DNA from 2 places in the Paenibacillus sp. 102 genome. Region 2 is predicted to be linked to the other one. Evidence: riboswitches for the same ligand, from Rfam matches in the RefSeq annotation. Region 2 holds a riboswitch; the other holds the start of a gene.
What was found. Region 2 has a riboswitch for S-adenosylmethionine ahead of AAIE21_RS14410 (methionine ABC transporter ATP-binding protein). Riboswitches for the same ligand answer to the same signal wherever they lie in the genome.

Region 1 (5,133 bases), on a different contig from region 2:
GTAGATAAAAAATACCTACATGGCTCTTTGCCTAACGTAGGTACAACGGGAATAACCCTTGTACCTACGCGTGAATTTTTCCGCTAGGTTTCAAGGGTTTACGTATGATGATGATGTTTTTGTGCAAATGTAACTACAGTTGTATTCGTAAGCATAGTTCTTTGCTCCCTTTCTCCTCTGATTTTGAAGTTAGTATACTACATGTTTTTTAGAATGAAAAGAGAAATATGAAAAAATTTATAAAAATTCGTATTGGTGACTAAATATTTATATAGATATTTCTTGTGCTGGGAAATATATGAACTCAAATTTGAAAAAGGCATAATCCCTTTCTTTTTAGGTGGGAGAGAGCGTCCGGTTATGCGTAGAAGCAGTCACATCCTTTTTTTACCCCATGCCATGTAAAACATAAGGAGAAAACAAGTGGAGGATAGGTAGGGGATAACTACCCGTAAAAGACCGATTGGTTTAACTAACCATCAGTGGGGGATGAAGACCCTACACTGATGGAAGTTTCACTTTATATATTGAAAAATCAATATAGATTTATACTACTATTTGGAAGCTATCATTATATTTTTACTTGTCTTCCATGCACAGATTTTTGCAAAGGCAAATCATTGGCGTGCTCTAAGTAGTTTTGAATACTTGGTTTGTATTTTCTAAAGAATACATATGTGACAAGATAAAGAAGTAGTATACCGCCAATCCAAAAAGGAGATTTTGATAAAAATGCTAAAAAGATTAGTCCTGTTACAGGTGATGTAAGAATTCCGAAACTTGTAATCAGAAGGACACCTGCCGGAATGGTTACTCCAACTTGTTGTGCAACTTCTGTAAAGATAGGTGCGGTGTACGTTGCCATATAAAGACCTAAGCTAAACCAAATTGCACCAATTAGAATTGATTTAAAAATATTTCCATTTGTAATCGCTACTATTCCTTGAACCATGTAAGGGAGCGCAATTAAATCGACAATAGGAAGGACTTCATTTCCGGGTAAAATTAATGCTAATACAACCATGATTGGAATGAGTAAAATACCAGTTGTTAATGTTGCAGTTTCACCATATCCCATTGCATCATTTACACCTAAATACCAATCTCGGGATTTATTTTTATCTTTGTTAATATTTTTTTTCGCTGACTCTGTAAGGGGTAAAAATGCTTGAGCAAAAATCCCCGAAACCTTTGGGAAAATAGTCATAATAGCGGCAGTTGAGATCCCGACAGTAGTAATTTGTCCCCATGCTTTTAATGTATGAAGAGAATGGAAATTTCCTAATATTCCGATACAAACACCGAGAAATAGTCCTAGAAAAATGGGTTCTCCAAATAATCCTAATTTTTTCTTTAATACTTCGGGGTTAGCATTTACTTTTCCAACACCGAACTTTGTTAGCAGGCTGTTTAGTCCAATCGCAAAGGGAATGCTCCCAACATGATGTAACTGTAAAATCGCACAACGCGGGTATTGAAAATATGTAGACCATCTTTTGGACAATAATTCTGCGAAAAGAAGGCTATACAGATTAAGTGTAATCATGCAAGCTAAAGCTAGCCATAAATTACTTGTAACTAAATAAATCATGGAACCCCATACCATATAGGAATAATTGTTCCATAAATCTCCTGGTTGGAAAATATTCGTCCATTTAAGTAGGAATAATCCAACTTGCAGCAATAGTGCGAGACCTACAAAGATCATCCCGACTTCCGTAGAATAGGCAACAATTGAGCTAGCTTGCCATCCGATATCAAATACAGGGAGGCTGACTCCTGTACTTTTCACCATATTTTGAACAACAGGCATAATAATAGGGATATAAGCATTTAGTAAAAGAGTGAATCCTTGTAAGCCAATACCTGCATATAAAGCAGAATAAAAAGCTTTTTTACGATTTACCTTTAAAGCGATCGCGATTATAAAAATAACAATTGGCACAAAAACGGATGCGCCAAATGTATCAAAAATCTTCTTAAGAAATTCTAGTTCCATTTGTATCAATCCACCCGTCTTATGAATTTATAATGTCTTCTTGTTTTAAAATGTTATGAATAACTTGTTTTACTTCTTCTAAAAAACTTTCTTCATCAAAACCAGTTAAAAATCCAACAGCATTAATCGCTGGAATAGAGAGACCTTGAGGGATAGGTGTAGTATAAGCAATAAAATCATATTGTCTTTCTTCTAAAAATTGTTCGACTTGTGTAGGTTTTACCTCAGTTGTTGTAATTGTAATATGATCCTCACTTAAAGCCTCTTTTAGCTTTTCTGAAACCATAGTTGAGCTTACTGTCCCTGAACCGCAAACTGTTAAAATGTGAAATATTCTCATGTTTTTTCCTCCTTAAATAGTAAGAGTAGAAATAGATTCTATAATCTCTGATTTTGTAGACGCAGTAGCTAGTTGTTGCAGCAGCTGTGGATGTTGAATAAGTTTCATAATTTCTTTAAGTATTTGAATGTGTTGCCTACCATCTTGTAGCGCAAGTAAGAAAAGAACTTGCACATTTGTTGTTTCTTTTTCCAAACTCCCCATAAGAGTAAAAGGGATAGGTGTTTCTAATGTAATTACACTGATGACAGATTGTGTAATATGTGAAGGATCTGTATGAGGGATGGCTACCCCAATTTTTTCAGTAGGAAGACCTGTTGGATGATGCATTTCTCGTTCTAGCACAGCTTGTGAGAAGCTTTCTTTTACAAATCCCTTCATAAGTAAGTCGGTGGAAACCTTTTCTAAAATTTCTTTAAATGTTGTATCTGAAAGTTTTGGGTAAATAAACTGTTCGTGGAAAATATCCAAATAACTTCGTCTCCTCCCTAGTTGTAATTTAGTGTGTAGTAATAAAAAAATCACCCCTTTCTATGCGAAGAAAGGGATGATTACTTTGATTAGAAAATCATCACCTTATCTGTCGCCTTTAAACGCAGGAATTAGCACCTTCCTAATAAAATAGGGGTTGCCGAGGTTTCGTAGGGCCGGTCCCTCCACCTCTCTTGATAAGGAGTAAAAGTATGAAAATAATAAAAAAGCCTACTTTACAAGAAGAAGGCTTTGAAATATACAATATCGCTTCTTCTTATCTTTTAGAATTTAGATTCTAAAGGAATTGGCACCTACCTAAATAAAATAGGGGTTGCCGAGGTTTCATAGGGCCGATCCCTCCACCTCTCTTGATAAGAGTTTATAAATTATGATTTTTGTGAAATATGTAAATATTATAGGGTTAATGTGTAAAATAATCAAGAGGAAAAACTAATTTTCTGTCATGCTATAATACAAGTAGAAATAGAAGGTGACAAGGGGATATTCAAAATGATGAGTAAGTATGAGCAGATTTATACGGAGATAAGTGATTCCATTGATAATCGTAAGTTAACAGAGGGATGTAAAATTCCATCTGAAACAGAATTGATGAAGCAGTATGAAGCGAGCCGTGGGACGGTAAGAAAAGCTGTTGATTTATTACAGGAACGTGGATATGTACAGAAAATTCATGGTAAAGGCGTTTTCGTTTTAAAACGAAAAAACATTGAATTTAATTTTGGTGGTATTGTGAGTTTTCAAGAGGAGAATGAACGATTAGGGCGTCAATGTATAACAAATGTGGTAGAGATGGAGCAATTGTCAGCACCGAAAGAAATAGCAAAATTATTAAATGTGAAGGCGAAAACGCAGGTAGATCATATTAAACGTGTTCGAAATATTGATGGGGAAAATGTAATTTTAGATGTAAACTATTTTGTATCTGAATATATCCCTGAATTAACAAAAGACATTGCTGAGAAGTCGATTTATAAATACATTGAGAAAGTATTAGAATTACATATTAGTTATTCACATCGCGTTATCGAAGTGCAACCTTGCACAGATGATGATCGGAAGTATTTAGATTTAAATGGAACAGATTATGTTGTTGTTGTGAAAAACTTTACTCATCTTTATGATGGTAGTCAGTTTGAATATACAGAATCACGCCACCGACTTGATATTTTTCATTTTTCAGATGTGGCGCGGAGAAAATAAAGAGATGAAACGATAGATGTTTCATCTCTTTTTGTGTATTTCGATAAAAAATAATACAAACTCGTACATACGAGTGTTGACTAACTTATATATACGAGTTAATATGTAATTGTAAACGGTATCAAAAAAAGAAAAGAGGGACGGGATATGGGGAAAGATTATCGTCAAACAGCACAAGAAGTGCTGAATTATATTGGTGGTAAAGAAAATATTGAACAAGCAGCACATTGTGTAACAAGGCTTCGTATCGCTTTAAAGGATGAAAGTAAAATAGATAACGATAAATTACAAGCGGTTTCATTAGTAAAAGGAGCGTTTCATAACGCTGGTATATTTCAAATTGTTATTGGTCCAGGAGATGTAGATCGAGTATATGCAGAATTGATAACGCTTGCAGATATGAAGGAATCGACAGTAGCGGATGTGAAGGATTCGGGAAATCAAAAATTAAATCCGATGCAAAAATTTGTAAAGGTATTTTCTGATGTATTTATGCCGATTTTACCAGCAATTGTTACAGCCGGTTTACTTATGGGGATTAATAATTTATTAGGAGCGAAAGATTTATTTTTTGAAGGGAAGAATTTATTAGAAGTATATCCAAACTTAGGCGGGCTATGGGATTTAATTAATATGATGGCAAATACCGCATTTGTATTCTTACCAGCACTTGTTGGTTGGTCTGCGACAAAACGTTTCGGCGGCAGTCCAATACTCGGGATTGTAATGGGGTTAATGCTTGTACATCCTGATTTATTAAATGCATGGAATTATGGAAAAGCATCGGCAGGACTAGATGGACAAAAAATTGAGTACTTTAATATTTTAGGATTGTTCCAAATTGAAAAAGTAGGATACCAAGGACAAATTTTACCGATTTTAGCAGCAGCATTTGTATTAAGTAAAGTTGAAATTTTCCTTAAGAAACGTGTGCCAAATGCAATTCAATTATTAGTCGTACCGATTACAACAGTCGTTGTGACTGGTGTATTAGCGTTAGGAGTTATCGGTCCAGTTACACGTCATATTGGTGATTTATTAACAGCTGGTTTAGTTGGTGTATATGAAACAGTTCCTGCACTTGGCGCAGTATTATTTG
Region 2 (5,133 bases):
GAGAATATGCGATAGAAAGTGTACCTTGTTTACTTGTATTTGAAAGTGGGACACTTACGAAGAAAATATATGCTTTTCATTCGGTTGAATATTTATATACAGAATTACAGTAGGCGGCAAATTTTTTGTCGCCTCGACATATTTCTCGGGAAATGTGTCAGTGGCAGAGAAGTGATACGGTATTTGTCGAGAGAAAGTAACAGGATTGCTGTTTGAAAAGATGGAATGGTATTAGTAGAGAGTGATATGAAGGATGTGATTAGAATGGGATTATATTTGTTGCTTCAATCATTTGTAACGTATGCTAATAGCCAATACCATCTAGAACCGCTTCTTCGGCAAGGAGAAAAAACGATTAATTTTCGTTTGGGGGATGAGAGTTGCTCACTTCAAATTTCAAGAGAGTATATACAGCTTTTGAAGGAAGCAAGGGGATCAGAACGAATTGTTTGCTTTCAAGAGGATGATTTACGGCGATTAGTTACTGGAAATGTTCGGTTACAAACGCTCATAAATAATGGACATGTACATTATTCAGGAACATATCGTACGATGTTATTATTAGAATCGGTATTTCATATATGTAAGCCGATGCCAGTAGGCGCTTAATATTCTGAAGGTTCGTTTTTTGAGAATTTTTTTGTTGACATAGTGGATGTATATTGATACAATTCAAGTCATAAAATATAGACAATTTCATAAATTTCAAATCAGACGAAAATTTAATCTGATTTCTCTTATCAAGAGAGGTGGAGGGACTGAGCCCTGTGAAACCCGGCAACCGTCAACTAGTATGTTGAAATGGTGCCAATTCCTGCAAAGCAAATGCTTTGAGAGATGAGAGGAAGGGGTAATGTTGATATATGCATATAAACCTTTCTGCTCATTCTAAAAGCAGAAAGGTTTTTTTGTTGTTTGAATGAGGAGGACATTCGAATAATAAGAGGAGTTAATAAGAAATGTAGCTATAGCGACAGTTAGATTTAAGCAATTCTCACATCAAAAATAAAAAATTGTGGGAGTAAATTTAACGAGCTGCTTGCGCTTTTTATGAAATCCAGCTTCAGCGGCAAGCTCTTCGCGTCTAAGAACCTCCCGCACAGCACCTTTTGTGTGAGAGAACCTTAGCCGATCAGAGCTAAACGAGCCGCTTACGCTTTTTAAACAAAAAAGGGGTGAACATCATGATCTTATTAGAAAATGTAAAGAAAATATATAAATCAAAAAGCGGTGATGTCACTGCTGTAGATGATGCCAATTTGAAAATAGAAAAAGGCGAGATTTTTGGTGTTATCGGATATAGTGGCGCTGGTAAAAGTTCTTTAATTAGATTATTTAATCAATTAGAGAAACCAACTTCTGGACAGATTACGATAGCGAATCGTGTTATTTCAGCAATTACTGGAAATGAACTTCGAAAGGCAAGACAAGAAATTGGAATGATTTTTCAGCACTTTAATTTACTTTGGTCACGAACTGTGCGCGAAAATATTGCTTTTCCACTAGAGATTGCAGGGGTAGAGAAAGCGCAGCGAAAAAATCGTGTGGATGAATTAATCCGTCTTGTTGGATTAGAAGGAAGAGGAGATGCCTATCCATCTCAGTTAAGTGGTGGGCAAAAACAGCGCGTTGGGATTGCGAGAGCATTAGCGAATAATCCAAAAGTATTACTTTGTGATGAAGCAACATCAGCACTTGATCCAGAAACGACAGATCAAATTTTAGATTTACTATTAGATATTAATAAGCGCCTTGGTTTAACAATTGTACTCATTACACATGAAATGCATGTAATTCGCAAGATTTGTAATCGCGTTGCAGTAATGGAAAAAGGAAAAATTGTAGAAAGCGGTCCTGTACTAAATGTATTCCGTAACCCACAGCAGGAAATTACAAAGAGATTTGTACAGCAGTTAACGGATTCTGAAGATACAAATGAAACGATTGAGAGCTTATTAGAAAAATATCCAGATGGAAAAGTTATTCGTTTACAGTTTATTGGTGATTCTGTAGAGCGTCCGGTGCTTCAAAGATTAATGAGACGCGAGGATATTGAAGTGAGTGTTTTGCAAGGCAATATCGCTCAAACAAACAATGGATCTTACGGGAACTTAGTTGTTCACTTAAATGGTTCAGAAGCAGCAATCCAGCAAGCGATAGCAGGAATTCATCAAGAGCAAGTAGAGCTGGAGGTGATTGCACATGGATAAATTACTCACAAACGTGGATTGGAATCAAATGTTAGAAGCAACAGGTGAAACATTATATATGACAGCAATCGCAGCGCTTGCCACATTTATTTTCGGTCTTATTTTAGGATTATTACTCTTTATGACATCTAAAGATAACTTGTGGGAAAACAAAGCGATTCACACTGTAATTGGAGCATTTGTAAATATTTTTCGTTCCATTCCATTTATCATTTTAATTATTTTATTAATTCCATTTTCGAAGCTTTTGCTTGGAACTATGCTTGGGGCAAGTGCAGCATTGCCAGCTTTAATTATTGGGGCAGCACCATTTTATGCAAGAATGGTTGAAATCGCACTTCGCGAGATTGATAAAGGTGTGATTGAAGCTTCAAAAGCAATGGGAGCAAAAACGAGCACGATTATTTGGAAAGTATTGATTCCAGAATCATTGCCAGCACTTGTATCTGGTATTACAGTAACGACAATTGCGCTTGTAGGATATACAGCAATGGCTGGTGTTGTCGGTGCTGGAGGTCTTGGAACACTTGCTTATTTAGATGGATTTCAGCGCGGACATAACGATGTGACATTCGTTGCGACGATTTGTGTATTACTCGTTGTTTTCTTGATTCAGTTTATTGGAGATCTTGTTACAGCTCGAATTGATAAACGATAAATAAAAGGGGAAGGGTGTTTATAACATGAAAAAATTATTACTTACAGCACTTATTACAACGTCAATTTTTGGGCTAACTGCTTGTGGTGGGAAAGATAAAGATGAAAAAAAACTTGTTGTCGGAGCTTCTAATGTACCGCACGCTGAGATTTTAGAGAAAGCAAAACCGTTACTTGAGAAAAAAGGTATCCAATTGGACATCAAACCATTTCAAGATTATGTACTGCCAAATAAATCTTTAGCAGATAAAGAGTTAGATGCGAATTACTTCCAGCATATTCCGTATTTAGAGAAAGAGATTAAAGATAAGGGCTATAAGTTTGAAGTGGCAGGGAAAATTCATTTAGAACCAATCGGTGTCTATTCTCAAAAATATAAAAGTTTAAAAGAGCTTCCAAACGGAGCGACAATTATTATGAGTAACTCTGTTGCTGACCATGGACGTGGTTTAGCGATTTTACAAAAAGAGGGCGTTTTAAAAATTAAAGATGGTGTAGACCCTGTTAAAGCGACTACAAAAGATATTGCGGAAAATCCAAAAAATTTGAAGTTTAAAACAGATATTGAGCCTGGCTTATTGCCACAAGTGTATAACAATAAAGAAGGCGATGCGGTTTTAATTAACTCAAACTATGCGATTGACGCAAAATTAAGCCCAGAGAAAGATGCGATTGCGATCGAAGGAAACGATTCTCCGTATGCAAACGTAGTTGCGGTTCGTAAAGGTGATAAGGACAAAAAAGAAATTAAAGCACTTGTAGAAGTGTTACATTCTAAAGAGATTGAGGACTTTATTAATAAAGAATATAAAGGGGCAGTTGTTCCTGTGAAAGAATAATTGTTTTTCATAAGGGCTGGTAAATGCCAGCTCTTATTTTTCCTTTGGGAAATAAGAAATCGAATGATAAGAAAAAGATCCGTATACGATATTTATTCTGAAAATTACAAAAAAGAAGGTGCCGTCATATGAAGAAAATCATACTATCAGTTTTTATAACAATATTTGTACTTGCGTTAGCAGCTTGCGGTGGGAAAGATGAAAGTACACTCGTTGTTGGAGCTTCTAACGTGCCGCATGCTGTTATTTTAGAAAAAGCACAGCCAATATTAGAGAAAAAAGGAATCAAACTAAAAATTAAAACATTCCAAGATTATGTGTTACCTAATAAAGCGTTAGCCGATAAAGACATTGATGCCAACTATTTTCAACACATTCCTTATTTAGATAAGGAGATCGAGGAAAAGGGATATAAAATTGTAAATGCAGGGAAAATCCATTTAGAGCCAATGGGAATCTATTCTAAAAAATATAAAAGTTTAAAAGACCTTCCGGATGGTGGGACTGTTATTATGAGTAATAACGTAGCGGAACGCGGCCGTATGCTTGCATTATTGCAAAAAGGTGGCGTCATTAAACTGAAAGATGGTGTAGATATCGTTAAGGCGACAGTCAAAGATATTGTGGAGAATCCTAAGAACTTAAAGTTTAAAACAGATGTTGAGCCAGGGCTTTCACCAAAGTTATACGAAAATAATGAAGGTGATGCTTTATTCATTAATTCAAACTATGCAATTGACGCGAAATTAAACCCTACAAAAGATGCAATTGCAATTGAAGGATCAGATTCTCCATATGCAAATATTATTGCCGTTCGTAAAGGGGATGAAAAGAAAAAAGAAATTAAGGAATTAGTAGAAGTGTTACATTCAAAAGAAATTCAAGATTTTATTAATAAAGAATATAAGGGAGCAGTACTCCCGGTAAATGATTAGGCATGAAAGGGGCTAGGAAATTTCCAGCCCTTTTTTCTTTATATAAATAAGAAGAAAGGTGTATCATAATAGGATGTGAGGGAAATACTTATATACATTTGTGAAAAAATTGTTACATTTTCTCAGCGTTTGCGATATCATTTTATTTGATATAAAATTAGAATGAGAATAAAATGAGAATATGAATGTTTTAGGAATTTTTAAAATGTATATAGAGGATTAATGGAGGTATTGACATGGCTGGTTCTACATTAACGGTTAAAGACTTACATGTATCAATCGAAGGTAAAGAAATTTTAAAAGGTGTAAACCTTGAAGTAAAAGGTGGAGAAATCCACGCAATTATGGGACCTAACGGAACGGGTAAATCAACCTTATCTTCTGCGATTATGGGTCACCCAAAATATGAAGTAACAGAAGGTAGCATCATCATCGACGGTGAAGATGTATTAGAAATGGAAGTAGATGAGCGCGCACAAGCAGGTCTATTCC

Region 1: another riboswitch for S-adenosylmethionine. It lies ahead of AAIE21_RS19315 (PTS sugar transporter subunit IIA); the one in region 2 lies ahead of AAIE21_RS14410 (methionine ABC transporter ATP-binding protein).

What each region holds. Positions count from the first base shown of each region.
Region 1 covers NZ_JBCGHT010000010.1:31,174-36,306, reverse strand. The annotation lists gene AAIE21_RS19325 (PTS galactitol transporter subunit IIC) at 572-1,999, opposite strand; gene AAIE21_RS19320 (PTS sugar transporter subunit IIB) at 2,019-2,339, opposite strand; gene AAIE21_RS19315 (PTS sugar transporter subunit IIA) at 2,352-2,810, opposite strand; SAM riboswitch class I at 2,913-3,014, opposite strand; SAM riboswitch class I at 3,085-3,191, opposite strand; gene treR (trehalose operon repressor) at 3,324-4,034, shown strand; gene treP (PTS system trehalose-specific EIIBC component) at 4,182-5,133, shown strand, end outside.
Region 2 covers NZ_JBCGHT010000005.1:89,062-94,194, reverse strand. The annotation lists gene AAIE21_RS14420 (thioredoxin family protein) at 1-113, shown strand, start outside; gene AAIE21_RS14415 (hypothetical protein) at 265-609, shown strand; SAM riboswitch class I at 735-844, shown strand; gene AAIE21_RS14410 (methionine ABC transporter ATP-binding protein) at 1,185-2,210, shown strand; gene AAIE21_RS14405 (methionine ABC transporter permease) at 2,203-2,868, shown strand; gene metQ (methionine ABC transporter substrate-binding lipoprotein MetQ) at 2,894-3,706, shown strand; gene metQ (methionine ABC transporter substrate-binding lipoprotein MetQ) at 3,835-4,641, shown strand; gene sufC (Fe-S cluster assembly ATPase SufC) at 4,878-5,133, shown strand, end outside.